DNA from 3 places in the Klebsiella sp. WOUb02 genome. Region 3 is predicted to be linked to each of the others. Evidence: predicted binding sites of a transcription regulator. Region 3 holds the regulator's gene; each other region holds the start of a gene.

What was found. Region 3 encodes ArgR, which controls arginine synthesis, uptake and breakdown. Its sites were predicted from a motif close to ANTGAATAAAAATACANT; they were not measured.
Positions count from the first base shown of each region.
Region 1: a site for ArgR is predicted at 3,216-3,233, ahead of argE (acetylornithine deacetylase). Genes of this name have one in related genera too.
Region 2: a site for ArgR is predicted at 5,517-5,534, ahead of amiC (N-acetylmuramoyl-L-alanine amidase AmiC). Genes of this name have one in related genera too.

Region 1 is NZ_CP170110.1:3,610,982-3,621,343, forward strand. Features, by position in the region: gene argH (argininosuccinate lyase) at 1-1,242, opposite strand, end outside; gene argB (acetylglutamate kinase) at 1,313-2,089, opposite strand; partial or broken gene argC (N-acetyl-gamma-glutamyl-phosphate reductase) at 2,096-3,101, opposite strand; gene argE (acetylornithine deacetylase) at 3,281-4,432, shown strand; gene ppc (phosphoenolpyruvate carboxylase) at 4,688-7,339, shown strand; gene zinT (metal-binding protein ZinT) at 7,404-8,054, opposite strand; gene ABOC21_RS24495 (helix-turn-helix transcriptional regulator) at 8,208-9,071, shown strand; gene fsa (fructose-6-phosphate aldolase) at 9,274-9,936, shown strand; gene gldA (bifunctional L-1,2-propanediol dehydrogenase/glycerol dehydrogenase) at 9,991-10,362, shown strand, end outside.
Region 2 is NZ_CP170106.1:478,986-489,347, forward strand. Features, by position in the region: gene recB (exodeoxyribonuclease V subunit beta) at 1-2,249, shown strand, start outside; gene recD (exodeoxyribonuclease V subunit alpha) at 2,246-4,084, shown strand; partial or broken gene argA (amino-acid N-acetyltransferase) at 4,150-5,482, opposite strand; gene amiC (N-acetylmuramoyl-L-alanine amidase AmiC) at 5,712-6,965, shown strand; gene cobD (threonine-phosphate decarboxylase CobD) at 6,980-8,065, shown strand; gene cbiB (adenosylcobinamide-phosphate synthase CbiB) at 8,400-9,359, shown strand; gene ABOC21_RS04490 (cobyric acid synthase) at 9,413-10,362, shown strand, end outside.
Region 3 is NZ_CP170110.1:4,265,140-4,275,501, reverse strand. Features, by position in the region: gene mdh (malate dehydrogenase) at 1-761, opposite strand, end outside; gene argR (transcriptional regulator ArgR) at 1,177-1,647, shown strand; gene yhcN (peroxide/acid stress response protein YhcN) at 2,001-2,264, shown strand; gene yhcN-B (DUF1471 family stress response protein YhcN-B) at 2,369-2,635, shown strand; partial or broken gene ABOC21_RS27835 (barstar family protein) at 2,685-2,959, opposite strand; partial or broken gene aaeB (p-hydroxybenzoic acid efflux pump subunit AaeB) at 3,116-5,084, opposite strand; gene aaeA (p-hydroxybenzoic acid efflux pump subunit AaeA) at 5,090-6,022, opposite strand; gene aaeX (p-hydroxybenzoic acid efflux pump operon protein AaeX) at 6,030-6,233, opposite strand; gene aaeR (HTH-type transcriptional activator AaeR) at 6,365-7,294, shown strand; gene tldD (metalloprotease TldD) at 7,373-8,818, opposite strand; partial or broken gene yhdP (AsmA2 domain-containing protein YhdP) at 9,030-10,362, opposite strand, start outside.

The DNA.
Region 1 (10,362 bases), 650 kb from region 3:
GCTAAATTTCTGCAGGTCGGCCAGCGCCAGCGCTTCCAGCGGCTTACCTTGCGCGATCGCCTCGACAACCGCTTCGCCGACAATATGGTGCGCTTCACGGAACGGTACGCCTTTCGCCACCAGATAATCCGCCAGCTCGGTCGCATTGGCGTAACCCTGCTGCGCCGCTTCTTCGCAACGCGGGCGCTTCACCTGAATGCCGTCCAGCACCAGCGCGGCCATATGCAAGCAATCAAGCCAGGTGTCGAGGGCGTCAAACAGCCCTTCTTTATCTTCCTGCATATCTTTGTTGTAGGCCAGCGGCAGGCCCTTCAGCGTCATCATCATCCCGGTCAGCGCGCCCTGAACGCGGCCGCACTTACCGCGGATTAGCTCCAGCGCGTCCGGGTTTTTCTTCTGCGGCATCAGGGATGAGCCGGAGGTCACGCGATCGGAGAGCTCAATAAAGCCCGCCTCGCCGGTATTAAAGAAAATCAGGTCTTCAGCAAAACGCGACAGGTGCACCATCCCAATCGCGGCGCCGGAGAGCAGCTCCAGCACGTGGTCACGGTCGGAAACGCTATCCAGGCTATTGCGGGTCGCGGAAGCGAAGCCCAGCCAGCCGGCCAGCTGCTCGCGATCGATTTCATAGGCGGTACCCGCCAGCGCGCCGCTGCCCAGCGGGCTGACGTCGAGGCGCTTCAAAGAGTCCTGCAGACGGCTTTCATCACGCGCCAGCATTTCAACATAGGCCAGGCACCAGTGGGCGAACGTCACCGGCTGCGCGCGCTGCAGATGGGTGTAGCCCGGCATCACGGCGTCCTGATTATTCTGCGCCGTTTCAACCAACGCGCCCTGCAGCTGACGATTCGCGGAAAGCAGCTCGGCGATAGTATCCTTGCACCACAGCTTCAGGTCAGTCGCCACCTGGTCGTTGCGGCTACGGCCGGTATGCAGTTTTTTACCCAGCTGGCCGACTTTGTCGATCAGCTTGCCTTCCACCCAGCTATGAATATCTTCAGCATCGCTTTCAAGGATTTGCTGCGGGTTAGCCCGCACCTCTTCCAGCAGGACGCCCAGCGCCTCTTCCAGCTCCAGCTGTTCGCCAGCGCTCAGCACGCCAACCGTCACCAGCGCTTTGGACCAGGCAACAGAGCCAATGATATCCTGCTCCGCCAGGCGATAGTCGAAGCGCAAAGAGTCGTTGAACTGTTTGAACCGCTGATCTGCTGCCTGAGTAAAACGCCCGCCCCAAAGTGCCATAATGTGCTTCCTTCAAATTTGTTTATTTCTGCCGGGAAGCCCCGCGCTTCCCGTCTGCAAATGTTTTCAATCAGGCCAGAATACGCGTGCCGATCGGCGTGCCGTTAAACAGCGCCGGCAGCTGCTCCGCGTGACGCCAGGAGGCAATATCCACCGGGCGACCCAGCGCGCGCGCCGCATCCAGCGCAGCGTTCACTTTGACGATCATGCCGTCGGTAATAATACCCTGTTCAATCAGCTGCTCCGCCTTCTCCGCGGTCATCTCCGCGATACGCTGACCTTTGCCATCAAGGATACCGCTGACGTCGGAAAGCAGGATCAGATCGGCGCCGAGCGTGGCCGCCAGCGCGGTTGCGGCCTGATCGGCGTTGACGTTCATCAGCTGCCCTTCATCGGTCACGCCGATAGAGCTCACCACCGGCAGGTAGCCGCCCGCCAGCAGGGTATTGATCAGCGCCGGCGATCCCGGCTGGGCCAGGCCAACGTGCCCCAGCTCTTCGGCAAGCTGAGTCACCTTAACGCTATCGCCATCGCCGAGGAACAGACCAACGCTGGCAATGCCGTGCTTTTTCGCCCACGCCAGCAGCGTTTTATTGGCGGTGCCCGCCAGCGCGCCGGTAATAATGTCGATTTGATCCGCCGGCGTTACCCGCAGCCCATTTTTCTTGCTTACCGGCAGGTTAAGCTGCTTCATCAGCTCATCGACCACACAGCCGCCGCCGTGCACGATAATCAGCGGACGCTGATGCGTTTCACGGTAGTTCACCAGCGCGGTAAACAGACGCGCCAGCGCTTCTTCGCTATCCAGCAACACGCCGCCGAGTTTGATAATTAATGGGTTCATCATCACACCTTAAATAAGAGACTGCGTCTCAGCGAAGCCGAAACGAATATTCGCGCACTGTACTGCCTGCGCCGCTGCGCCTTTAAGCAGGTTATCTTCCGCCGCCACCACGATGATATGCTCATCCTGGACCGCAAACCCGATATCACAGAATGGCAGACCCACGACGTTTTTCAATGCCGGCAGCGCGTTATCGTATAAACGTACCAGCGGTTTATCGGCGTACGCCTGCTGGAAAACGGCGGCCACCTGCTCTTTGCTGACGCCCGGTTTCAGACGACAGGTGATGGTTTCCAGAATACCGCGCTTAAAGTTACCCAGATGCGGAGTAAAAATAACCTCCGCGCCAAGGTGAGTAGAGATTTCCGGGTGGTGACGATGGTTGAAGACGCCGTACGGCTGCAGGCTCACTTCACAGAAGCTGTTGCCGATCGCCGCCTTACGGCCCGCTCCGCTCACTCCGCTGGTAGCGTTGATCACCGGCCACTGGTTAAGATCCAGCAGCCCGGCGTCGATCAGCGGTTTTAACGACAGCTGGGCCGCGGTTGGGTAGCAGCCAGGAACGGCGACTAAATTGGCCGCTTTCAGCCGCTCGACGCTCCACTCGGCCAGGCCATATACCGCCTGCTCAAGCAGCGCCGGATGCTGATGGGTAAAGCCGTAATATTTCTCGTAGAAGGCGCCGTCGTTCACGCGGAACGCGCCGGAGAGATCGAACACCACGCAGCCGGCGGCAAGGAACTGAGGCGCCAGGTCGTGACTCACTTCATGGGCGGTAGCAAGGAAGACAACATCCACCCCGGTGCTAAATTCGCTAATATCTGACATTGGCTGCAGCGGCAGATCGACAATGCCTTTCAGTCTGCGGATGTAAATCGGAAATCAATTTTCCTGCATCATTACTTTGCGAGGATACCGTCAAAGCGGTTATGGTCATGTGAGGATGGCGATTTACATAGGTCACTAGCTCTGCGCCGGCATAACCGCTGGCACCCACTATCAGCGTATTCAACATTGGGGCTCTTCACCTTCTTACATCTGTTTGCCTGGGAAGACCTTTATCTTCCTCACCCTGTTAAGCCGTAAGAGCATTTCCTTACATTCGATGGGTTTTCTTACGCTCAACGATAATGTATTTTTATTCATAAATATTGCATGAATATTGATACTATCATGACCCGAGGTGTGTCAACAATGAAAAACAATTTACCGCCGTTCATCGAGATTTACCGCGCATTGATCGCCACACCCTCCATCAGCGCAACCGAAGAGTCGCTGGATCAAAGCAATGAGACTTTAATCAATTTGCTGGCAGGCTGGTTTCGCGAAATTGGCTTCAATGTCGAAGTTCAGCCGGTGCCGGATACGCGCAATAAATTTAACATGCTGGCCAGTACCGGCCAGGGCGCCGGCGGCCTGCTGCTCGCCGGGCATACCGATACCGTGCCGTTCGATGATGGCCGCTGGACCCGCGATCCGTTCGCCCTCACCGAGCATGACAACAAGCTTTACGGTCTCGGCACCGCCGACATGAAGGGCTTTTTCGCCTTTATTCTTGACGCCCTGCGCGATGTTGATGTCAGTAAGCTCAAAAAACCGCTCTATATTCTGGCCACCGCCGATGAAGAGACCAGCATGGCCGGCGCCCGCTACTTTGCCGAAACCACCCGCCTGCGCCCGGACTGCGCGATTATCGGCGAACCAACCTCCCTGCAGCCGGTACGCGCGCACAAGGGGCATATTTCCACCGCCGTGCGCGTCCAGGGCCAGTCCGGCCACTCCAGCGATCCGGCGCGCGGGGTTAACGCCATTGAACTGATGCATGACGCGATTGGCCGCATCATGCAGCTGCGCGATGTGCTGAAAGAGCGCTATCACTTTGCCGCCTTTACCGTACCGTACCCGACGCTCAATCTCGGCTCGATTCACGGCGGCGACGCATCTAACCGCATCTGCGCCTGCTGCGAGCTGCATATGGATATTCGTCCGCTGCCGGGCATGACGCTCAACGATCTCAACGGGCTGCTGGATGAAGCGCTGGCGCCGGTCAGCGAACGCTGGCCGGGTCGTTTAACCGTTAGCGAGCTCCATCCGCCGATCCCCGGCTACGAGTGTCCGCCGGATCACCAGCTCGTGCAGGTGGTGGAAAAACTGCTCGGCGCACAAACCGAGGTCGTCAACTACTGTACCGAAGCGCCGTTTATCCAGACCATCTGCCCGACGCTGGTCCTCGGTCCTGGCTCAATCAACCAGGCCCACCAGCCGGATGAGTATCTGGAAACCCGGTTTATTAAGCCAACCCGCGAGCTTATCATCCAGGTGGTCCATCATTTCTGCTGGCACTAAAATCGCGCTTTTCCCGCCCTTTAGCCAGGGGCGGGACAGTGACAATTGTCACATTCCCATAAGCAATGCTTATCAAGCGACCTCTGAGTTAAATTTCGCAAATTGCCGCCATTTATTCGTTTGCTGAAGCGATTTCGCAACAATTGACGTAGGGGTTTTTACGTGGCTTTATAAAAGACGGCTGCTTATCCGCGGTTCATCGTTGCCGAGCCGCGGATATAACAAAATAAAATGAGATGGGGTGTCTGGGGTAACATGAACGAACAATATTCCGCTTTGCGTAGTAATGTCAGTATGCTCGGTAAAGTGCTGGGCGATACCATCAAGGATGCACTGGGAGAGAACATTCTTGATCGTGTCGAAACTATCCGTAAATTGTCCAAATCTTCGCGCGCGGGCAATGAAGCCAATCGCCAGGAACTTCTCACCACGCTGCAAAACTTGTCCAACGACGAGCTGCTGCCGGTAGCGCGCGCCTTCAGCCAGTTTCTGAACCTGGCCAATACCGCTGAGCAGTACCACAGCATTTCGCCAAACGGCGAAGCGGCCAGCAATCCGGAAGTGATTGCCCGTACCCTGAGAAAGCTCAAAGGCCAATCCCATCTCAACGAAGACACCATTAAAAAAGCGGTGGAGTCCCTGTCGCTGGAGCTGGTATTAACCGCCCATCCCACCGAAATCACCCGCCGCACGCTGATCCACAAAATGGTGGAAGTGAATAACTGCCTGAAGCAGCTCGATAACAAAGAGATCGCAGACTACGAGCACCACCAGCTGATGCGCCGCCTGCGCCAGCTGATCGCACAGTCATGGCATACCGATGAAATCCGTAAATATCGCCCGACGCCGGTTGACGAGGCGAAATGGGGCTTTGCGGTCGTCGAAAACAGCCTGTGGGAAGGCGTGCCGAACTACCTGCGCGAGCTGAACGAACAGCTGGAAGAAAACCTCGGCTATCAGCTGCCGGTTGACTTCGTACCGGTGCGCTTCACCTCCTGGATGGGCGGTGACCGCGACGGTAACCCAAACGTGACCTCCGATATCACCCGCCACGTGCTGCTGCTCAGCCGCTGGAAAGCCACCGATCTGTTCCTCAAAGATGTCCAGCTGCTGATCTCCGAGCTGTCGATGGTCGAGTGTACCGACGAACTGCGCGAGATAGTCGGCGCCGAAGGGGCGCAGGAGCCGTACCGCTATCTGATGAAAAAGCTGCGTAGCCAATTGATGGATACGCAGTCATGGCTGGAAGCGCGCCTGAAAGGGCAGAAGCTGCCGAAACCCGCCGGCCTGATTACCCAGAACGAACAGCTGTGGGAGCCGCTTTACGCCTGCTATAAATCCCTGCAGGCCTGCGGCATGGGCATTATCGCCAACGGTGAGCTGCTCGATACCCTGCGTCGCGTGAAGTCGTTCGGCGTGCCGCTGGTACGCATCGATATCCGTCAGGAAAGTACCCGCCATACCGAAGCGCTGGGCGAAATGACCCGCTATCTCGGCATCGGCGATTATGAAAGCTGGTCAGAAGCCGACAAGCAGGCCTTCCTGATCCGCGAGTTGAACTCCAAGCGCCCGCTGCTGCCGCGCCAGTGGGAGCCAAGCAATGAAACCCGCGAAGTTCTCGACACCTGCAAAGTGATCGCCGAAGCGCCGCACGGATCCATCGCCGCCTACGTGATCTCCATGGCGAAGACGCCGTCTGACGTGCTGGCCGTACACCTGCTGCTCAAAGAAGCCGGCATTGGCTTCGCGCTGCCGGTTGCTCCGCTATTTGAAACTCTCGACGACCTGAACAACGCCAACGACGTGATGACCCAGTTGCTGAATATCGACTGGTATCGCGGCTTTATTCAGGGCAAGCAGATGGTCATGATCGGCTATTCTGACTCGGCGAAAGATGCGGGCGTCATGGCCGCTTCCTGGGCGCAGTACCAGGCTCAGGACGCGCTGATCAAAACCTGCGAAAAAGCCGGTATTGAGCTGACGCTGTTCCACGGTCGCGGCGGTTCTATCGGCCGCGGCGGCGCCCCGGCGCACGCGGCGCTTCTTTCTCAGCCACCAGGCAGCCTGAAAGGCGGTCTGCGCGTCACCGAGCAGGGTGAAATGATCCGCTTCAAGTTCGGCCTGCCGGAAGTCACCATCAGCAGCCTGTCGCTGTATACCAGCGCCATTCTCGAAGCAAACCTGCTGCCGCCGCCGGAACCCAAGCCGGAGTGGCGCAATATCATGGCCGAGCTGTCCGACATTTCTTGTGAAATGTACCGCGGCTACGTGCGTGAAAATAAAGACTTCGTACCTTATTTCCGCTCCGCCACTCCGGAGCAGGAGCTGGGCAAACTGCCGCTCGGCTCACGCCCGGCGAAACGCCGTGCTACCGGCGGGGTAGAATCTCTGCGCGCAATCCCGTGGATCTTCGCCTGGACGCAGAACCGCCTGATGCTGCCGGCCTGGCTGGGCGCCGGCGCCGCGCTGCAGAAGGTGGTGGATGATGGCAAACAGAGCGAGCTGGAAACCATGTGTCGCGACTGGCCATTCTTCTCAACTCGTCTTGGGATGCTGGAAATGGTGTTCTCGAAGGCCGACCTGTGGCTGGCGGAATATTACGATCAGCGCCTGGTGAAACCCGAGCTGTGGGGCCTCGGCAGCGAGCTGCGCGAGCTGTTGTCTTCCGGTATCAGCGTGGTGCTCGATATCGCCAACGATTCCCACCTGATGGCCGATCTGCCGTGGATCGCCGAGTCTATTCAGCTGCGTAATATCTATACCGACCCGCTGAACGTCCTGCAGGCCGAACTGCTGCACCGTTCGCGTCTGGCGGAAGAGCAGGGCCAGGATCCGGACCCGCGCGTTGAGCAGGCGCTGATGGTCACCATCGCGGGCGTGGCTGCCGGTATGCGTAACACCGGCTAACCTCCGCCCTTCGCCAGCATAAATCCCCGGATAGCACGTGTACGCCGCTATCCGGGGATTTTTATTAATGGTGCAGCATCTCGTCAACAATCTGCTCTTTATGCAGCGCATAAGGATAGTACGTCGGCCAGTTATCCATCTCTTTCAGCAGGGACTCGTGCGAGTCATTCCCCATAAAGATATGAAAATGCTGTGATTTTCTCGGGCCAATCGTATGATCGCTAAACTGGACGAATTTCGGCGCTTTCGAGTCTGCCTGCTGGCATTCAAATAGATAGCGCACGCCTTTCTTGCCGGAAGCATAGTGCAGGATCTTATAGCCGGAATAGGCGTACCGACAGGCGCTAACCTCTTTCCCGACGTGGAACTCCATCACGTTGTCTTCAATCCCAATTTGATCGACATCGGTGGCGTAACCCTTCTTATAATATTCCCGATACTCGGCAACGCTTTTCGCCCCCGCCTTTTTGGCCTTCTGCTCCAGCACCGGATCCAGGTCCCCATTAAGCAGATACGGATTCACCGATTGCCAGATTCCATCCCAGTCGCTTAACGGGCGATCCTTGACGTCTTTATCGGCGAAAATGCCCTCGCTCGCCTTAACTTCCGCCTCCGTCAATGCGGGGCCATGGCTGTGGTGGCCGTGGGCAAAAGCCTGGCTACCGGCCAGCAGCATGCCAACGCCGAGCGCAAATGCGGGTATCTTTCTGGTCATCACTCTCTCCTGAGTTAACTTTTGCAATCAATGGTTACGATATAACATAACATTTATATTATGCAACATCTGATGCGCGCAGATTCCCGCGGCTTTTTGCCCTTCCCGCGATGTCGGGTATGATAAAAACGTGGGGCTTTTTAAGGAGCAAGAATGGACGGCCATCTCAGTCAGCACATTGACGCTTTAATTAAAGGCCCGACGGCAATCAGGCAGGTTCGCTTTACCACCGAACATCGACCGGCCTCGGGGCTGGCGCTGCAGGTCGATTTTCCGCGCCTCGAGGTTATCCTCGAAGGCCAGCGCGGCGATCCCGGCATCAAGGCCGAGCCGGCGCTGCTTGCCCGCTATGATGTGCTGTATATCCCCGCAGGCGGCTGGAATCTTCCGCAGTGGCAGGCGCCCTGTACCGCGTTGAGCATTCAATTTGGTAAGCAGCAGCTGGAGTTCACCCTCCAGCGCTGGGACGGTGAAACGCTGCATATTGCAGAGAGAGTGCAGACGCCGCGCCGCGGCCCTCGCGTGGGCTCCTTTTTGCTACAGGCGCTCAATGAAATGCAGATGCAGCCGCAGGAGCAGCAAACGGCGCGCTGCATCGTGATAAGCCTGCTAAGCCACTGCGCCGATCTCCTCGGTAGCCAGGTGCAAACCTCTTCCCGCAGCCAGGCGCTGTTTGAAGCCATCCGAAAATATATCGATGCCCGCTTCGCCGACCCTTTAACCCGTGAGTCGGTCGCCGAGGAGTTTTACCTCTCCCCCAACTATCTCTCCCATCTGTTCCAGAAATGCGGCCCCATGGGCTTTAACGAATATCTGAACCACGTTCGTCTCGAACAGGCCCGAATGCTGCTAAAAGGCCACGATATGAAGGTGAAGGATATCGCTCACGCCTGCGGCTTTGCCGATAGTAACTACTTCTGCCGCCTGTTTCGCAAAAATACCGAACGTTCACCGTCAGAATATCGCCGCCAGTATCATAGCCAGCTGACGGAAAAGCATCCGTCGGCGGAAAACTAGACTTTTGTAAGTTTTCCCTGGCGGCTATCCCCACGAATCTCTCCAGCAACGCCAGCTAAAGGCGGATAAATGTGATCTAAATCACTCTTAGCCGCAATGCGTACATTTATCCAGTTTTTGGCAAATTTGTCATCTGGCGACCCGCCGGACAGAGGCCGTATTCTTATCTCAACGTCACTGAATTGAGAATTGAGGAAAGGCTATGGAACTCTATCTGGACACCGCAAACGTAGCAGAAGTTGAACGCCTGGCACACATCTACCCGCTGGCCGGAGTAACCACCAATCCCAGCATCATCGCCGCGGGAAAAACCTCGGTTTGGGACGTGCTGCCCCGCCTGCAAAAAGCCGTTGGCCCGGATGGGGTCCTGTTTGCCCAGACCATGAGCCGCAATGCGCAGGGCATGGTTGCAGAGGCCAAACGCCTGAGTAACGCCATACCCGGCATTGTGGTAAAAATCCCGGTCACCGCCGAAGGCCTCGCCGCGATAAAGCTGCTGAAAAAAGAGGGCATAGCCACGCTCGGCACCGCGGTCTACAGCGCCTCTCAGGGTCTGCTGGCGGCGCTGGCCGGGGCGAAATACGTCGCGCCTTACGTCAACCGCGTTGATGCCCAGGGCGGCGACGGCATCCGTATGGTGCAGGAGCTGCAGAGCCTGCTGGAGCTGCACGCGCCGGGCAGCAAAGTGCTGGCGGCCAGCTTTAAAACCCCGCGCCAGGCGCTGGACTGCCTGCTGGCCGGATGTGAAGCGATCACCCTTCCTTTAGACGTAGCACAACAAATGCTCGGCACGCCCGCGGTAGAGTCAGCAATAGAGAAGTTTGAGCAAGACTGGAGTAGCGCCTTTGGAAATCTGAACCTGTAACCCGATCGGCGAACCGCCCGCGGGCGGTATCGCGGTCATCCAGGAGGAATAGAAATGGATCGCATCATTCAATCGCCAGGCAAATACATTCAGGGTGCAAATGCTATCACCCGCCTCGGCGGCTATCTCAAACCGCTGGCCGAGCGCTGGCTTATCGTTGGCGACAAGTTTGTGCTGGGCTTTGCCGCAGAAAAGCTGCGCCAAAGCCTGACCGAAGCCGGCCTTGTCGCCGAAATCGTCCCGTTCGGTGGCGAATGCTCGCATAATGAAATCAATCGCTTGCGCGATATTGCAGGCTCAGCCCGCTGCAATGCCGTGCTGGGTATCGGCGGCGGAAAAACGCTGGATACCGCAAAAGCATTAGCACATTTTATGAATCTACCGGTGGTGATTGCCCCCACCATCGCCTCCACCGACGCCCCCTGC
Region 2 (10,362 bases), on a different replicon from region 3:
CGCGCGGCGACGTTGCCGCGCACTACACGCTGGATACCAACTGGCGCTCCGCTCCGGGGATGGTGGAGAGCGTCAATCGCCTGTTTAGCCTCAGCGATAATCCGTTTATGTTCCGCGAAATCCCGTTCCTGCCGGTGAAGTCGGCGCCGAAAAACCAGCATCTGCGTTTTACCGTCGACGACGATGCGGTTCCGGCAATGAACATCTGGCTGATGCCGGGCGAAGCGGTGGGCGCGGGGGATTATCAAGCCTTTATGGCCCAGCTCTGTGCTGCGCAAATTCGCGACTGGCTGAGCGCCGGCCAGCAGGGGCGGGCGCTGCTGTGGCGCGACGATCGCGCTCGGCCGGTGCAGGCTTCCGATATCACGGTGCTGGTGCGTAATCGCCAGGAGGCGTCGCTGATCCGCGATGCGCTGCAGCTTCTGGCCATTCCCTCGGTCTATCTCTCCAACCGCGATAGCGTATTTGAAACGCCGGAAGCGCAGGAGCTGCTGTGGGTACTACAGGCGGCGCTGGCGCCCGAACGTGAAAACACGCTGCGCAGCGCGCTGGCGACCTCGATTTTCGGCCTGAACGCCCGCGATATTGAAAACCTTAACCAGGATGAGCGCGCGTGGGATGCGCTGGTGGAAGAATTTAGCGACTATCGCCGCATCTGGCGTCAGCGCGGGGTGATGCCGATGCTAAGAGCGCTGATGACCGCCCGGAACATCGCCGAAAATCTGCTGGTGACGGCGGGAGGTGAGCGCCGGTTAACCGATATCCTGCATATCAGCGAACTGCTGCAGGAAGCGGCCAACCAGCTGGAAAGCGAGCATGCGCTGGTGCGTTGGCTGACGCAGCGCATCGCCGAGCCGGACAGCAACGCCTCCAGCCAGCAGATGCGCCTGGAAAGCGACAAGCATCTGGTGCAGATCGTCACCGTCCATAAATCGAAAGGTCTGGAGTATCCGCTGGTGTGGCTGCCGTTTATCGCCCGCTTCCGTAAACAGGATCAGGCGTTTTATCACGATCGCGACTCCTTTGCGGCGGTGCTCGACCTTGAACAGAATGAGGGGAGCCTCGAGCTGGCGGAAGCGGAGCGTCTGGCGGAAGATTTACGCCTGCTGTACGTGGCCCTGACGCGAGCGGTCTGGCACTGCAGCCTTGGCGTGGCGCCGCTCAGCACCCGGCGCAGCGATAAGCCGGGCGATAGCGATTTTCACCACAGCGCGCTGGGGCGTCTTCTGCAGGGAGGCGAAGCGATGGATGCCGCGGGGCTGACGGCCTGCCTGCAGGCATTCTGCAGCGCGGATATTGCGCTGCAAACCCCCGGCGTCGCCGATCGGCAGCCCTGGCAGGCTCCGCAGGAGGTTCTCCCCCCGCTGTCGGCGCGAATGCTGGCGCGTGCGATCGTCGATGACTGGCGGGTCACCAGCTACTCCGGGCTACAGCAGCATGGCCACAGCCCGGCGCAGGATTTACTGCCCCGTCTTGACGTTGACGCCGCCGGCGTGGGGGAGGTGATCGAGGAGCCGCAGCTCACTCCCCATCAGTTCCCGCGCGGGGCGTCGCCGGGGACATTTCTGCACGGCCTGTTTGAAAACCTCGATTTTACCCAGCCGGTTCCCGCCGACTGGATGGCGGAAAAGCTGCGCTCCGGCGGATTTGGCGAACAGTGGACGCCGGTGCTGAGCCAATGGCTGGATGACGTCCTGCGTACGCCGCTGCCGGGCGCCGATATCGCGCTGAATCAGCTCGCGGCGGCGGACAAGCAGGTTGAGATGGCGTTCTATTTACCCATTGCGGCCCCGCTGGATCCGCGGCGCCTTGACGCGCTGGTTCGCCGCTACGACCCGCTTTCGGCGCAGTGCCCGGAGCTTGATTTCCGCCAGGTACGCGGAATGCTGAAAGGGTTTATCGACCTGGTGTTTCGTCATAATGATCGTTACTACCTGCTGGATTACAAATCCAACTGGCTGGGAGACGATCGCGAAGCCTACACCCGACAGGCGATGGCGCAGGCGATGCGCGCGCACCGCTATGATTTACAGTACCAGCTCTATAGCCTGGCGCTGCACCGTTACTTACGCCACCGCATCGCTGACTATGACTATGAGCGCCACTTTGGCGGCGTCATTTATCTCTTTTTACGCGGAATGGACGGACAGGACGGCGGGCAGGGGATATTTACCACGCGCCCCGAGCGGCCGCTAATCGACGGCCTGGACGCCCTGTTTGCCGGTGAAGTTCAGGAGATCGCCTCATGACCATGGATGAGCTGCTGCTTGAGGCAGCAAACCAGCGTTTGTTACGTCCGCTTGACGTCCAGTTTGCGCTGATGGTCGCTCAGGATGCGCACCCGGCGGTGAGGCTGGCGGCGGCGGTGCTAAGCCGCGATGCCGGCGAAGGGCACGTCTGCCTGCCGCTCTCCCGCCTTGCCGCTGACGACGTGCTGAGCGGGAAAGCCGTCGACCTGCGCGAGCAGCTGCTGGCGCAGGCCGGCGCGCCTGATGACTGGTCGACGCTGCTGCTCTCTTCGGCGGCGGTGAGCCGCGGGGAGCGCCCGACGCCGATGATCCTCTGCGGCGAACGGCTTTACCTTAACCGCATGTGGCGCAACGAGCTGACCGTCGCGCGCTTTTTTAACGAAGCCAATCAGGCGCTGAGCGTGGATGAAACGCGGCTGGCGGCGACGCTGGATGCGCTATTCCCCGCCGGGGAGGATATCGACTGGCAGAAGGTGGCGGCGGCGGTGGCGCTGACCCGGCGCATTGCGGTTATTTCCGGCGGTCCCGGCACCGGGAAAACCACCACCGTCGCCAGGCTGCTGGCGGCGCTGATTCAGACGACGGATAGGCCCCGCTGTCGTATCCGCCTGGCGGCGCCTACCGGGAAAGCCGCCGCGCGCCTGACCGAATCGCTGGGCAGCGCGCTGCGCCAGCTGCCGCTAACGGATGAACAGAAGGCGCTGCTGCCGACGGAAGCCAGCACCCTGCACCGTCTGCTGGGTGCGCAGCCGGGCAGCCAGCGTATGCGCTATCACGCCGGTAATCCTCTGCATCTTGACGTGTTAGTAGTGGATGAAGCCTCAATGATCGATCTGCCGATGATGGCTCGCCTGATTGATGCGCTTCCGGCGCACGGTCGGGTGATTTTCCTCGGCGACCGCGACCAGCTGGCGTCGGTGGAAGCCGGCGCGGTGCTGGGGGATATTTGTGCCTGGGTTAATGCCGGCTATACCGTCGAGCGCGCGGCGCAGCTGAAGCGGCTTACCGGCCTGCCGGTACCTGCCAGCGAAGACGAGGCGGCGGGCGCCCTGCGCGACAGCCTGTGCCTGCTGCAGAAAAGCTATCGTTTTGGCAGCCATTCCGGTATCGGTAGCCTGGCCCGGGCGGTTAACGCCGGCGATCGGCGCGGCGTCAAAACGACCCTGCGTCAGCCGTTCGACGATATCGCCCTGCACCCGCTCAGCACCACCGAGGAGTATGAAACGATGCTGACGCAGGCGCAGGCCGGCTACGCTCGCTATCTCCAGCTGCTGCGCGAACGGGCGGAGCCGGAGGCGGTGATTGCCGCTTTCGGCGAGTTCCGGCTACTGTGCGCCCTGCGCGACGGTCCCTACGGCGTTAGCGGGCTGAACGAACAGCTGGAGCTGATGCTCAATCGTCAGCGGGTCATTGCGCTGCCGCGGCATTCGCGCTGGTATGAAGGCCGCCCGGTGATGATCTCGCGCAACGATAGCGCGCTGGGGCTGTTTAACGGTGATATTGGGATTGCGCTGGAAAGGGGAGAAGGGCTGCGCGTCTGGTTCCCGATGCCGGATGGCAGCATTAAGTCGGTGCAGCCGAGCCGTCTGCCGGAACACGATACCGCCTGGGCGATGACGGTGCATAAATCCCAGGGCTCGGAGTTTGACCACGCGGCCCTGATTTTGCCTTCCCGCAGCGTGCCGCTGGTGACGCGCGAACTGGTGTATACCGCGATAACGCGCGCCAAACGGCGGCTCTCGATTTATGCCGATGAACAGGTGCTTACTCAGGCTATCGTGGCGCGCACCGAACGGCGCAGCGGGCTGGCGGACATCTTCGCCAGCGGCGGGTAGCCTCAGCTTTCAGCGCTTCGCCTTTCCCGGCCCGCGCGACGCTTAGCCGGGAAGGGGGCGCTCACTTAGCCGAGGTCGGCCATCATCACCTTGGAGCGGCGCTGATAGTTGTACATCTCTTTCTTACTCTCCGGCAGCAGGTCGATATCCACCGGCGTAAAGCCGCGCTCCTGGAACCAGTGGATGCTGCGGGTGGTCAACACGAACAGTTTGCTTAGCCCCATCTGTTTTGCCTGGGCCGCAATGCGGTTCAGCAGCACCTCCCCGCGCGAGGAGTTGCGGTAGTCCGGATGGACCGCCACGCAGGCCATTTCGCCGATTTTCTCTTCCGGGAAGGGATAGAGCGCGGCGCAGGCAATTGTCGTGTTATCGCGCTGGATGATGGTGAATTTATCTATTTCCATCTCCAGTCTGCTCGCGGGAGCGGCGTACCAGAATCCCCTGCTGCTCCAGCGGGCTGATCAGTTCAAGAATGCCGCCAATATCGTTGATGGTGGCGCGGCGAATCTGCTCGGCGCTCTCCATAACGATTTGAGTACCGATACCGTCGCGCGAGAATAGCTCCTGCAGCAGCGCGCCATCTTCCTGATAGCTGATCAGGTGGCAGCGACGCACGCCGCTGCGGCAGGCTTTCACCGCGCCGCGCAGGAAACGTACGGTGCCGGAGTTGTAATCCTCTTCCGCTTCCAGCTCCTCAACCCGCGCCTGGGCTTCGTTCGGGAACAGCTCGGAAACGATCTCGCCCTGCTGGTTATACACCCCCTGCGAAGAGCAGAAGCCGATCATTTTTTCCGCTTTCAGCTTAATAGCCAGCTGGGTGGCAATCTCTTCTGACGTCAGGTTAAAGCTTTCGCCGGTGACCGATACCGCAACCGGGCCCATCAGTACGATGGCGCCGTTATCAAGCTGGCGGTGGATCGCTTCTTCATCGATACGACGAATGCGCCCGCTGTGGCAATAATCGACGCCGTCATCCACGCCAAGCGGTTGGGCAATAATGAAGTTGCCGCTTACGACGTTGATGTGCGCGCCCTGCAGCGGGGTGTTGTTGAGGCTCATCGACAGGCGCGCGGTAATTTCCAGCTGCAGCATGCCGGCGGCCTGTTTAACCAGTTCGAGGGTTTTGGCGTCAGTCACGCGCGTCTGCTTGTGGTAAAGCGGCTCATGATGATGTTCGGCCAGGTTGGCGTCGATCTGCGGACGCGCGCCATAGACCACCACCAGGCGAATGCCCAGACTATGTAATAGACCAATGTCATTGACTATGCTGGAGAAATTTTCATGCTCAATGGCTTCGCCACCCAGCATGATGACAAACGTTTTTCCCCGATGGGCGTTAATATAGGGAACAGAATGGCGGAATCCTTCTACCAGTTCGGTGCGACGTTCCTTCACCATGACAACAACCCTCAATGCATGATTATTCGTAATAAGTGTATTTTTATTCTGTTTTCCCGCTAAACGCAAGCCCCAATTTGTCCCAAAACGGCGAAAGAACTGTGACTTAAAGCGCGCCACCAAAGATTGTTTACCCTTTTATTGATGACAGGTTATACGGCTTTCGTTAAAGTTTCTGGTCAATCTGTTTGTTTTAGATACGAATGCGTTTTTATTGCTTGGGAGTGGCATGCCGGGATACAAGTCAGGATTAAGCCGTCGCCGTTTTTTACAGGGGGCGAGCGCGATGTGGTTAATGAGCGTCAGTCCGGTTGGTTTAGCCGCCGTTGCACGAGTCGTCGCGGTGCGCGTCTGGCCGTCGTCAACCTATACGCGCGTTACGGTGGAATCCAACCATGTGCTGAAATATCGGCAGTTTGCGTTGAGCAATCCGGAGCGGCTGGTGGTCGATCTGGAAGGGGTCAACCTTAACTCCGTGCTAAAAGGTATGGGAACCAGCATTCGCGACGACGATCCCTATATTAAGTCCGCGCGCGTCGGGCAGTTCGATCCGCAAACGGTGCGCATGGTGTTTGAGCTCAAACAGAATGTGAAGCCGCAGCTCTTTGCCCTCGCGCCGGTTGCCGGCTTTAAGGAGCGCCTGGTGATGGATCTCTATCCGTCTACGGCGACCGACGTACAGGATCCGCTGCTGGCGCTGCTGGAGGATTACAACAAGGGCGATCTCGAGCGTCAGGTGCCGCCGGCGGAAAGCGGGCCGAAGCCGGGTAAAGCCGGGCGCGACCGGCCGATTGTGATTATGCTCGACCCGGGACACGGCGGGGAAGACTCCGGCGCGGTCGGCAAATACCGCACCCGCGAGAAAGATGTTGTACTGCAGATCGCCCGCCGACTGCGGGCGCTGATCGAAAAAGAGGGGAATATGAAGGCCTATATGACCCGCAATGAAGATATCTTTATTCCCCTGAAGGTGCGCGTCGCCAAGGCGCAAAAGCAGCGCGCCGACCTCTTCGTCTCCATTCACGCCGATGCCTTTACCAGCCGCCAGCCGAGCGGCTCTTCGGTCTTCGCGCTCTCCACCAAAGGCGCCACCAGCACCGCGGCTAAGTATCTGGCGCAAACCCAGAACGCCTCCGATCTGGTGGGGGGGGTCAGCAAGAGCGGCGATCGCTACGTCGACCATACGATGTTCGACATGGTGCAGTCGCTGACCATCTCCGATAGCCTGAAGTTTGGGAAGGCCGTGCTGCAGAAGATGGGCCGAATCAATAATCTGCACAAAAACCAGGTTGAACAGGCCGGTTTTGCGGTGCTGAAAGCGCCGGATATTCCGTCGATCCTCGTGGAAACGGCGTTTATCAGTAACGTTGAGGAAGAGCGCAAGCTGAAAACGGCGGCCTTCCAGCAGCAGGTCGCCGAGTCGATTCTGGCGGGGATTAAGGCCTACTTCGCCGATGGCGCAACGCTGGCAAGGCTTGGCTGATAGAAGGAGCGGAGATGGCCCTGTTACAGAGCGCCCACGGCGGCAATACGCGGGAGGCGGCGGCGCTTCTGGGCATTCAGCCCGAGCTGCTGCTCGATTTTAGCGCCAACATTAATCCGCTGGGCATGCCTGAAAGCCTGAAACGCGCCCTGATTACTAATCTTGAGCGCGCGGAGCGCTATCCCGACGTCGACTATCAGCAGCTGCACGAGGCGCTGGCCGAACACCATCATATTCCCGCCTCGTGGATCGTCGCAGGCAATGGCGAAACCGAATCGATTTTCACCGTCGTAAACGGCCTGAAGCCGCGTCAGGCGATGATTGTGGTGCCCGGCTTTGCCGAATATCGCCGCGCGCTGCGCTCGGTGGATTGCGCGATCCGCGAGTTCGCGCTGCGGGAAGAGGACGGCTGGCAGCTGACCGAGGCTCTTCTTGCGGCCCTGACGCCGGATCTTGACTGCCTGTTCCTGTGTACGCCCAACAATCCAACCGGCCTGCTGCCGGATCGCCGGCTGCTGGCGGCGATTGCCGCGCGCTGCAAAGCGCTAAGCATCGCGCTGATCCTCGATGAGGCCTTTATCGATTTTATTCCCGACCAGCCGGGGTTTATTCCTCTGCTGCGCGATAACCCGCATATCTGGGTACTGCGCTCGCTGACCAAGTTCTACGCTATCCCCGGCCTGCGCCTGGGCTATCTGGTCAACGGCGATGAACGCGCCGTCGCCCGGATGCGCGAGCGGCAAATGCCGTGGACAATTAACGCGTTCGCCGCGCTGGCCGGGGAGATCATTCTGCAGGATCGCGTCTACCAGCAGAAAACCCGGCAGTGGCTGGGCGAAGAGGGGCCGCGCTTTTACCAGCGGCTCCGCCAGATTCCCGGCCTGACGGTCTATCCGGGCCAGGCAAACTATCTGTTTCTGCGCCTCGATATGTCGGGCATCGACCTGCAGTATGCGCTGCTGCAGCAGCATATTTTGATTCGCAGCTGCGCCAACTATCCCGGCCTCGGGGCTGGCTATTTCCGCGTGGCGATCCGCAGCGCGGAGGAGAATCAACGCCTGCTGGCGGCGCTGGCGCAGATCCTTTCCCCCAACGTCTGACTTCGCAAGCCGTCGGCGCATCCGTGTGGCATAATGCCGTTCCTTATTAAGCGAACGCCAGAGCTTCAGGACGCTTTCGCGATAGAAACCAACGGGCGCCAGCGACGGGAGCAAAATTCTCCGCCGCTGCGATGCTGACGCTAAGCCAGAAATCCTGCCCGTTGGTCATCACCAACAATCTCGGTGGTAAGTAGGGTGTTCAGAGGCGTACCGGCGAAAGGATCCCGCGGCGCACCTTTATCCCCCCCGACCGCCCTGAACAGGAACCGGGTATGGCGGCAGGACTCCATTCATCTATTTCCGTACGCCGGCAGGCGCCTTCGAGGTTCGCGCGATGACGCTGCTTGCCTGGTGCGCTGCCTGGCTCCTCGATATCATCATCGGCGATCCGCCGCGCTGGCCCCACCCGGTACGCTGGATAGGCCACCTCATTACCGGCGTGCAACGCGTCGTCAGGCGCTATTGCCATAGCGACAGGGCGCTGCGCCTCGGCGGCGCGCTGATGTGGCTGGTGGTGGTGGGGCTGACGTGGGGCGTATCCTGGGGCGCGCTGACGCTGGCGGAGAGCATCCATCCCTGGCTTGGCTGGGTACTTGAGGTGTGGATGATTTTTACGCTGCTGGCCGGCCGCTGCCTCGCGGATTGCGCCCGGGCGGTTGAACGTCCGCTACGCGCGGGCGACCTGGCGCAGAGCCGCGAGAAGCTCTCGTGGATCGTCGGGCGGGACACGTCTCAGCTCCAGCCGGAGCAGATTAACCGCGCGGTGGTGGAGACGGTGGCGGAGAACACCGTCGACGGCATTATTGCCCCGCTCTTCTTCCTGCTGATCGGCGGCGCACCGCTGGCGATGGCCTACAAAGCCGTGAATACCCTCGATTCAATGGTGGGCTACAAGCACGAAAAGTATCGCGCCATTGGCATGGTCAGCGCCCGCCTTGACGATGTCGCCAACCTTATTCCCGCTCGTCTGAGCTGGCTGCTGCTGAGTATGGCGGCCTTCTTATGCCGCAACGATGGTCCCGGAGCGGTACGTATCGGCTGGCGCGATCGCTATAACCACAGCAGCCCCAACTGCGGATGGCCGGAAGCCAGCGTAGCCGGCGCGCTGGGGATCCGGCTGGGCGGTCCAAACAACTATTTTGGCCAGCGGGTAGAAAAGCCGTGGATTGGCGACGACGTGCGCGACATTTCAGTCGACGACATCCCCCGCACAATCCGGCTGATGTGGGTGGCATCAACCCTGGCGCTGGCGCTGTTTATGCTGGCGCGCTATCTGCTGGCCGGCGCGGCGTAAAGCGAAAGGTGAGTGTTAATGCGAAGGCGACAGAACGCGATAAAGGAGGCCTTATGACGCGGGCAATCATGTTGCAGGGTACGGCATCCGACGTGGGAAAAAGCGTGCTGGTGGCGGGACTGTGCAGAATATTTTACCAGGACGGCCTGCGCACGGCGCCGTTTAAATCACAGAACATGGCGCTGAACTCGGGCATCACCGCCGATGGCAAAGAGATGGGACGGGCGCAGATCTTTCAGGCCGAAGCGGCGGGCATCGCGCCGGACGTGCGCATGAACCCGATACTGTTAAAGCCGACCAGCGATCTCAGCGCGCAGGTGGTGCTGATGGGAAAAGTGGCGACCCATATGGACGCGGTGAGCTACCACGAGTACAAGCCGCGGCTGCGCGAGCAGATCCTTGAGGTTTACCGCAGCCTGGCGCAGGAGTATGACGTGCTGGTGCTGGAGGGCGCCGGCAGCCCGGCGGAGATCAACCTGCGCGATCGCGATATCGTCAATATGGGCATGGCGGAGATGGCGCAGTGTCCGGTGATCCTCGTTGCCGACATCGACAGAGGCGGCGTGTTTGCCGCCATCTACGGGACGCTGGCGCTGCTTGAGGAGCAGGAGCGCGCCAGGGTGAAAGGGGTGATCATCAATAAGTTCCGCGGCGATGTGGCGCTGCTGTACTCGGGCATCGAACAGATTGAAGCTTTGACCGGCGTTCCGGTGCTGGGCGTGCTGCCGTGGCTGGAGGTCGAGCTGGAAGATGAAGATAGCGTAGCGCTGCAGAAGGGAAAATACCTGAGCACCGCGCAGCGGGAGATTGAGATTGCGGTGGTTCAGCTGCCGCATACGTCCAACTTCACCGATTTCAACGCGCTGGCGGCGCAGCCGGACGTCCGCGTGCGCTACGTCCGTCATCCCCAGGATCTGACGACGAGCGACCTGGTGATCCTGCCCGGCAGCAAAAATACGCTGGGGGATCTGCAGTGGCTGCGCGAAAGCGGGATGGAGCAGGG
Region 3 (10,362 bases):
ACATAGGCGCACTCCACCACGCCCTTCTCACCCTGCAGCGCGCGGACCAGGGAGAGGCCGAAACGCGCTGCCGCCTGGCCCATAGAGAGGGTTGCCGATCCGCCACCGGCCTTGGCTTCAACGACTTCGGTGCCGGCGTTTTGAATACGTTTCGTCAGGTCTGCCACCTCTTGTTCGCTGAAGCTTACGCCCGCGATCCGGGAGAGTAACGGCAGGATAGTGACGCCCGAGTGGCCGCCAATCACCGGCACTTCGACATCAGATGAGGATTTACCTTTCAGCTCAGCGACAAAGGTATTAGAGCGGATGATGTCCAGCGTGGTGACGCCAAACAGCTTGTTCTTATCGTAAACGCCGGCTTTTTTCAGCACTTCCGCCGCAATAGCCACCGTGGTATTCACCGGGTTGGTAATAATACCAATGCAGGCCTGCGGGCTGGTTTTGGCAATCTGTTGGACCAGATTTTTCACGATACCGGCGTTAACGTTAAATAAATCGGAGCGATCCATGCCTGGCTTACGCGCAACGCCAGCGGAAATCAGCACCACATCAGCGCCTTCGAGCGCCGGGGTCGCGTCTTCACCGGAGAAACCTTTGATTTTTACATCGGTAGGGATATGGCTAAGATCAACCGCCACGCCCGGGGTTACCGGAGCAATGTCGTACAACGAGAGTTCTGAACCTGAAGGCAGTTGGGTCTTAAGTAGTAGGGCAAGCGCCTGGCCGATTCCACCAGCGGCGCCGAGGACTGCAACTTTCATCCTAAACTCCTTATTATGGTTAATATAGTCTTTCGTTACTCCGTCGCCTGGACCTTAATTCACAAGATGAACAATTACAATAAGTATGGTTGAAGAATGCGTTCTGGCGCGCAGCGATGCATCCGCTTCGCATTTTCATCCCTGAGACTGACCATCCAGCAAAACGTAGTACCGGACCGACTAGTGGTTACAATACACCCAGCCTGTTTGGCAAAACAACACCATTCTCATAACATTTAATTTACTTTTACAGCTATTTACGCCCCGTGATGAAGGCATGTTCCTTAGCAGGGTTATTTGCTAAAATATGCCCCCTTCATAACATTATTTACTTTATCCCCTTGCGGATTATTTGCATAAAAATTCATAGTTATGCATAATGATGTTGTTTTTACCACCATAATCCGGGTGACTTATGCGAAGTTCGGCAAAACAAGAAGAACTGGTTAAAGCATTTAAACTGCTGCTTAAAGAAGAAAAATTCAGCTCTCAAGGTGAAATCGTCCAGGCGCTGCAGGAAGAAGGTTTCGATAATATCAACCAATCGAAAGTCTCCCGCATGCTCACAAAATTTGGCGCGGTGCGAACCCGTAATGCCAAAATGGAAATGGTCTACTGTCTGCCTGCCGAGCTTGGCGTTCCGACGACGTCCAGCCCGCTGAAAAACCTGGTACTGGACATCGACTATAACGACGCCGTCGTGGTTATCCACACCAGCCCGGGCGCAGCGCAGCTTATCGCGCGTCTTCTCGATTCCCTGGGTAAAACGGAAGGCATCCTCGGCAGTATTGCGGGCGATGACACTATCTTTACTACCCCGGCCAGAGGCTTTACCGTCAAAGATCTGCACGACGCGATTCTGGTCCTGTTTGAACAAGAGCTTTAAGCCCTCTCCCTCTGGCTGACGCCGGAGGGCCCTTCAAAAAATGCAGCATTTCTTTAACATTTAGTGTGTTTTTTCACTGCTATACATTCCTTTACTGAATGGAACAGCCGAAAACGCACAAAATATCAAATACACCCATCATTATGATTTTATTAGCAATAATGTAAGATCATGGCTAATAAATGACATTTCTAATTCTTATATGTTATAAAAAAGACATTTCTATGTAATTATTTACATTCAAAACAATTAGCACGGTATTAATATTTTTGGTGATTAGTGTATACTTGATTTTGTGATGAGGGTCACAAAACAAAGAGCCCTCAAGAATAAGATTCGACGAGGTGAACATCATGAAAATCAAAACAACCGTAGCTGCACTCAGTATCCTGTCCGTTCTCTCTTTTGGCGCTTTTGCCGCTGATTCAATCAACAGCGATCAGGCTCAAGGCCGCCAGTCAATCGGCACCGTTTCCGTCGGCGCGGTAAGTTCTTCCCCGATGGATATGCACGCGCTGCTGAACCAAAAAGCGCAGGAGGAAGGGGCTTCTTCCTATCGCATTATCGAAGCGCGTAGCGGCGACCACTGGCACGCAACGGCGGAACTTTATAAATAAGTTTTAACGCTTATCGGTTATTCACTGAATACAGAATATCTCCAGCGGCCCAGGTACATAGCAAACCTCCCGCCGCTGCAATCAACATGGTTGGAGTAAAAATTATGAAAACTGCAATGATCATCGCATCCCTGGGCCTGGCTTCGGTACTCTCCTTCGGCGCCAGCGCCGCTGTACATCAGGTCAATGCCGAACAGGCTCAAAACCTACAGTCCATAGGCACCGTTTCTGTCTCACAGGTAGGCAGCGCACCGATGGATATGCGTCAGGAACTGGCGGCGAAAGCCGCTAAAGAAGGCGCCAGCAGCTACCGTATTATTGAAGCCCGTACCGGCGATACCTGGCACGCTACGGCTGAGTTGTACAAATAAACCCTCGTCGTCTTATCCGACGACTTGCCCCCGCCTGTCGGGGGCTTTTTTATGCCTGTCTGGCATTAAAACGTAGTTCCCCTTCCACTCTTCTTCCGCTTCATCAAACAGCAAAATCAAAGCGCCAAAGCGCCGACGCTGCTTATCGCTCAAGTGAATAAACTCAATCTCTAACGGTAGCGGCAGCAGGCCGCCGGTGGTCGCCTCCCAGAGCGAATCCAGGTTGTTTACCCTATCTCGATTCAGCTCAAAGACGCGCGAAAACTCCCGATAGAAATCCTGCTGTTCCGCTATATCATCGAAATCAAACGTATAGACCGTCATCGCCCGCCCCCGCTTAAAACCCGCCGTCATTCCCCGCTAAATACCATACCGCCGGACGGTCGCTTTACCATCCTTATATTTCTCAATCGAAGGGGTCCCGTTGATGAATAAGTATAGCGATAAAAAAACCGACGCTTCAGGCGTCGGTTTTGGTCTTTAGCTATTCGTCAACACATGCTGATACTTACGCAGCATCTCCACCAGCCGTCGAACCGGCTCCGTCACCTGCGGCGAGGCTTCCCAGAGCCGTAGCTTCTCCTGATAAATATCCAGCTCGTCGAGCAGGCGGGAGAAGTAGCGCCGACGCTTGTCATCATTACCGGCGGAGATCACGTGATCCGCAGTGCGGCGCAGCTGGCGATGGTATGACGATAGATCGTCATTAACCGGCACCGGCGCATCCCGCAGGCGCTGATGGGCAATAATCAGCGTCAGCGCGAGGCGGAAACGGGCAATATCGTCCGGGAACTTGTTCAACAGTAAGAAGAGCTGCTGATAGAGGGCCGGCAGATGGTTCTCTTTGCGCCTGGCGGTATTGGTGGTCAGCGATGACACCGCCGCCGAGACAAACTGATTGAGCAGCACGCGCCCGGTGCGCGCTCGCGAATTATCCCGCACCAGCAGGATAACCATCAGCGCGAGGAAACAGCCGACTATCTGACCTAACGCGCTATCAAGGAACTGGCTGAACTGAAACTGCATCGGGTTATCCAGCACCAGGATATTGATGGTACCGGCTAGCGCCCCCAGCGATCCCAGCCGCCGCTTCTGTACTTCAATCCCGATGAAGAATGCCATCACCGCCAGGCTAATACATAGCAGCAGCATGCTTTGCTGCGTGGCGGGCATAATCACGAGGAAGAAAAACGCCCCCAGCGGTAGGGCCGCCAGCATCCCGTAGAGGAAGTCCAGCGCCACCATGCGCGGGTTCGGCAGGCGCATCGCCAGCGCCGTGACCACCGCGATCATCACCATTGCCCCGCTGCCGGAGGTCCAGCCGGTCCACAGCCAGAACAAGGTACCGAGAATGCACGAAATGGAGGTACGCCAGAAGTTCACCATCGCATGATGGCGCTCTGCCGACTCGGCCTTCATCACCACTTCGCCCCGCAGCACTTCATCTTCAATACGGCTAATTTTGGTATTGCCGACGACGCCCCTTTTTAACAGCAGATAGCGCGTCGCGGCCCCGACCCAGCTATAGATCGTGACCGGCGTATTATGCTCCCCTTTCCAGGTCAAAAAGCGGCGCATTCTCTTCAGCTGGCGATGTACATCCTGCACGTTCTCAACCGGCTCGGCGAACAGCTCGCGGTAGTCATCCGTCACCATTTCCGGGCGTGAATTCTGGATTAAGTAGGTCTCGCAGGCTTGGGTGATCAGCGTCAGGGAGAGGGTATTAATCGCCTTCAGGCGCTGGTTCACCTTCGCCCAGCGCGAGGATTCCATAATCAGGTTTGCGCGCATACCTTCCAGCGCGCTGGTCCGGCGAACCAGCGCGCCCCAGGCTTTATCCACGACTTCGCTATCGCCATGCGCCACGCAGAGCTGCATCAGGCGATAGTGTTCAACCAGCAGGTTATCCAGCTCCAGATCGATCTCTTTTTTGATCGACCGCGGCGAAAACAGCAGGTCCGCCACGATGGCGCTGACAATACCGACCACAATCTCGCTGCAGCGCTCGACGGCAAACTGCGGCGCCAGCATCGGATCGGTATGAATGGTGATAACGATAATCAGCGCGGTATAGCCCGCCAGTCCCCAGGCGTAGGAGTTTTCAACCCGCACCAGGGAAGAGATCCAGGTACAGAACCCGGCCCACAGGCAGCACACCAGCATCATCAGCAGCGGGGCGCGGATCATCAGAATGATAATCGCCAGCGCCGCGATACAGCCGATAAAGGTCCCAACGATACGCAGCATTCCACGATAGCGGATGGCGCCCGAATAGGGCTCTCCCCCGGCCGCGAACGCCGGACCCGCGGCCACAATTGCCGCCGTCAGCACCGCCCAGCGGGGCGTTTCCAGCTCGAAAGTGAAAGCCGACAAAAAGCGCCAGCACCACCGCGCTCGCCAGCTTAACGGCAAAACGCAGGTGCCGGGGGTCAATAGTGAAGATCCCCATGATGATTAACCAAACTCACGCAGGCGCATGGCTAGTTTCTGGAAGAAATTCGCCTGCCGGGCGTCGCGATCCTCTTTGCCGGTAATCACCACCGTTGCGGTAGTCCCCGCCGGCCAGATATTCCCCTGCTGCCGATCGAGGCGAATCCGCACCGGCACGCGCTGCGCCAGACGCACCCACTCGAGGTTTGAGTCCACGGAGGCCATGCCTTTTGCATCGCTGCTGCTGCTGGCGTTGGTCACCCCGGCGGCAATGCTGTCAACCGTCCCTTTGATCGTGCGGTTGCTGCCCAGCGGGGTAATCTCCGCCCGGAAGCCTGGACGGACGCCCTCCAGCTTGGTCTCTTCGAGATAGGCCATGACGTAGAAGGTATTCTGCTTCACCAGCGCCACCGCCGTAGAGCCGCGGGTAATAAATTCCCCGCCGTAGACGTTGAGGTTGGTCACCCAGCCGTCGGCCGGCGCGCGGATAACCGTCCGCTGAAGGTCGAGCTTCGCCAGATCGCGGCTGGCTACCGATTTCGCCAGCTGGTGTTCTACCGTTTGCAGAACGTTATTGGCCTGATCTATCTCTTCCCGGGACATCGCCTGAACGCCGAGCCGGTTACGACGGCCGGCTTCAACGCGCTTTTCCTGCGCCAGAGTTTGGTAATAGGAGACGTCGGCCTCGGCCTCTGCCAGCGCCTTCTCATAACGCGGTTGGTCAACCACGAATAAAACCTGACCTTGCTTAACCAGCTGGTTATCCTTGATATTAACCTGCGAAATAAGCCCCGAGACGTCGGGCGCGATGGCCACGATATCGGCGCTAAAGCGCGCATCGCGCGTCCACGGCGATGCGGTGTAGTAGACCCACGCGCGGAAAATTGCGACAAATGCCAGGATAACCAGTATCACAGTGATTGCGGTACGGAAGATATTTCTTGTTAGTGTTTTCACATCAACCTCAAACGAACAAACGCGATATCAGATAAAAAAGGCAGCAATATAACGCGGTATTAAACAGTGCAGGGTGCCAGACGAAGTCATAGATACCGGTAGGAACCAGCAGTCGGTGCACCAGCCAGAAAATGGCCAGCGATATTAACAGCTCAAAGAAGATCGGCGGAAACGACAAGCCGAAAATCACGATGACAGGAAACAGACTCATGATGACCTTGATAAGAAGCGTGCAGGTGGTAAGCGTGAAGCATTTATTATGTAGCTAACAATATAGTAACGTAACAATTGCAGCATGATCTATATTATGTGATCTAAATCACTTTTAAGTCAGAGTGAACAATGGAACGACTAAAACGCATGTCCGTTTTTGCCAAAGTGGTTGAACTGGGTTCATTTACCGCCGCGGCCCGCCAGCTCCAGATGAGCGTTTCTTCCATCAGCCAGACCGTATCCAGGCTGGAAGATGAGCTGCAGGTAAAGCTGCTCAACCGCAGCACCCGCAGCCTTGCCTTAACCGAAGCCGGGAAGATTTATTATCAGGGCTGCCGCCGGATGCTGCATGAAGTCCAGGACGTCCATGAGCAGCTTTACGCGTTTAACAACACGCCAATCGGCACGCTGCGCGTCGGCTGCTCTTCAACTATGGCACAGAATGTCCTGGCCCACATTACCGCAGGCATGCTCAAAGAGTACCCCGGGCTGTCGGTCAATCTGGTCACCGGGATCCCGGCGCCGGACCTGATCGCCGACGGTCTGGACGTGGTTATTCGCGTCGGCGCGCTGCAGGATTCCAGCCTCTTTTCGCGTCGTCTGGGATCGATGCCGATGCTGCTCTGCGCGGCAAAAAGCTATCTTCAGCAGGCCGGGATCCCGGAAAAACCGGCGGATCTTGCCGGCCACTCCTGGCTTGAATACAGCGTGCGTCCGGATAACGAATTCGAAATCATCGCGCCGGAAGGGATCTCGACGAAGCTGATCCCGCAGGGGCGCTTCGTGACTAACGATCCGATGACCCTGGTGCGCTGGCTAACCGCCGGCGTCGGGGTCGCTTATGTTCCGCTCATGTGGGCGATCGAAGGGATCAACCGCGGGGAGCTGGAGATCCTGCTGCCAAGCTATCAGTCGGATCCCCGCCCGGTATACGCGCTGTATACCGAAAAGGACAAGCTGCCGCTGAAGGTGCAGGTGTGCATTAACTACCTGACCGAATATTTTGTCGAGGTGGCGAAAATTTATCAGGGGATGCACGGCCGCGGGCTCGACCATTAGCCGCTGGTGATAACGCGCGGCGGGATAAGTACAGGAAAGGTTACGCCTTCGACGAACGCGAAGGCGTATTGGAGATACTCAGGCTGTGCCGCCGACGGTGAGCTTATCAACCTTCAGCGTCGGCTGGCCGACGCCAACCGGCACGCTCTGGCCCTCTTTACCGCAAACGCCAACGCCGCTATCGAGCTTCAGATCGTTCCCCACCATGGAAATCTGCTGCATGGCTTCAATCCCGGAGCCGATAAGCGTCGCCCCTTTCACCGCCTTCGTCACCTTACCTTTTTCAATCAGATAGGCTTCAGAGGTGGAGAAAACAAACTTGCCGGAGGTGATATCCACCTGGCCGCCACCGAAGTTCGGCGCAAAGATACCGTAATCAACCGATTCGATAATCTCCTGCGGCGTCGATTTGCCAGCCAGCATGTAGGTGTTGGTCATACGCGGCATCGGCAGATGCGCGTAGGATTCGCGACGGCCGTTGCCGGTAGCCGCGACGCCCATCAGGCGGGCGTTGAGCTTGTCCTGCATATAGCCTTTGAGGATACCGTTCTCGATCAATACGTTGTATTGACCCGGCGTGCCCTCATCATCAATCGCCAGCGAACCACGGCGATCGGCAATGGTGCCGTCATCGACCACGGTACAGAGTTCTGATGCCACCAGCTCGCCCATATGACCGCTGAACACCGAAGTGCCGCGACGGTTAAAGTCGCCTTCCAGGCCGTGGCCTACCGCTTCATGCAGCAGTACCCCAGGCCAGCCCGCGCCCAATACCACCGGCAGCATGCCGGCCGGGGCCGCCACGGCGGAGAGATTAACCAGCGCCATGCGCACCGCTTCTCTTGCCCAGGCGTCAGCGCGAACTTCGCCCTCTTCGTTGCCCAGAAAATAGTCGTAGCCGAAACGTCCGCCGCCGCCGCTGGAGCCGCGCTCGCGTTTGCCATCATCTTCCACCAGCACGCTGACGGAAAGGCGTACCAGCGGTCGAACGTCCGCCGCCAGCGTACCGTCGGTGGCCGCCACCAGGATCAGTTCATACACGCCGCTGAGGCTGGCAGAAACCTCCTGCACGCGCTTATCGGCGGCCCGCGCCGTTTTGTCTACGCGACGCAGAATGTCCAGCTTCTCTTCACGGCCCATACTCTGCAGCGGATCGATGCTGGCATACAGCGGGCTATACTCCACCGCCCCCAGGGTGCGCACCTTACCGTCGCCGCTGTCGCGCACGATGGTACGCGCCGCCTGCGCGCTTTGTTCCAGCGCCAGCAGGCTGATTTGGTCAGCATAGGCGAAGCCGGTCTTTTCGCCGCTTACCGCGCGAACGCCGACGCCCTGATCGATATTATACGAACCATCTTTGATGATGCTGTCTTCCAGAACCCAGGATTCGTGATAGCTCGACTGAAAATAGAGATCGCCATAATCAAGACGGCGCTCGGCCAGCTGGCCAAGAATGGCAAAAAGGTCCTGATGGTTCAGGCCGTTTGCCGACAGTAATTGTTCACTTACCAGGTTCAGACTCATCGTTTGCTACTCGTTTGTTGCCGCCTGTGAGGCGGAAATAGATACCCTAAATAGTTCAGGCTGCAGAAAGGCGCCAACTGAGAGTCCGCCGGCAGCACAGAAAACCATGCGACCGGGGCGAACAAGCGTAGCCAACGCATCTGCAGCTTGAAATATAACGGATATAGAACGCTATCTATTGAGAGTGCGATAATTCCCCGCAATCGTCAAATCATTGCTTTTTGTCGCTGCGCGCCTGACGCAGCACTTCATTGATTTGCGGCTGATCGATAGGACCGGTGATGCGATAGCGCAAAATAGACACTTTATTCCACAGCGGCCCCAGCACCTTGCTGGCGGCAAACACCGCGGCCCCGACAATCGGGTTAATCACGAACGCCGTTGCCACGCCGACGGTCGCCGAGATCTCCGGCGCCACCACGGCCTGCAGGTCCAGCTGGCGGCGCACGAGGTCCACCGAGCCTGTCATCGCAATATCCGCTTCAAGGCCGTCAACCAGCGTATCATCGGTGTTCAGCACGCCATCTTTAATCCATGCCGTGCTGCGGATCGAATCGAACCAAAACCCTTCGCTGAAGGTGTCGCTGAAGTCGAAACGCAGCTTGCGCAGCAGCGCATCCACGCTCAGCAGGCGCAGGAGCTGGCCAGCGTGGCCGGTGCTCAGGTCGGTAAACTCGCCCTTACCAAGATGACTTTTCAGAACCCCGTTGAGCGAGGCCACGTCCGGCTGCCACGGCGGCGCGCGCCAGTGCAGATCGTAATCGACATCAAACGACGAACCTTTCACCGGCGTTGATACGCCAAAGAAGCCAAAGAAAGAGTCCGTTTTATTGCCGTGGAGCTTACCCTTCAACGACGTGCGTACGCCGTTTGCCGCATTAACCCACTCGCCATCGGAGGTCAGCCGGCCAAAGCCGGTATCCACCAGCCCGTTTGCAAGGGTTAGCGTATCGCCGCTGATCGCGAAGTCGCCGTCGATACGCCCGTATTTCTGCCCCCACAGCCAGCACTCCGCGCAGCGCAGCTGGAGATCCGGCCAGCCGCGAAAATCGATACGGCTATCGGCAAAAGGAGTGCTGCCGCCCGGCGCAGCATCGCTCTTCTGCGCGGCGGCCGGGTTGTAGTAGAGGTAGCGAATAGCCGCCAGCCACGGGGCGTTTTGCCGCATCGTCAGGGAAGCGTTAATTTCCCGCCCCTGCGCTTCAACCTTCGTACCACCGGCCTCCGGACGCGAGACAAGGCTAACGTTATTCCAGCTTTGCCCGGCAAAGGTCAGCGACGGCGTCCGCAGGGTAACGCGCTCAGGGAAGATAGTATTGCTGCTGACTTCGTTGGCCGCACCGCCCTGGAACAGGGCCAGCCACTGCGCGCCATCCATCGGCGGCATATTCAGCTCTACGCCGGCCTGCTCGGGGAGCGGAGAAACGGCCTTGCTGTCGGAGGTTAAAATCGCCCGATCCAGCGTCAGCTTACGGTTCAGCAGCCAGCGGCTGTTGATATGGTTTTTCGCGCCAATGGAGCCGGTCAAATCAAAGCTGTTTAGC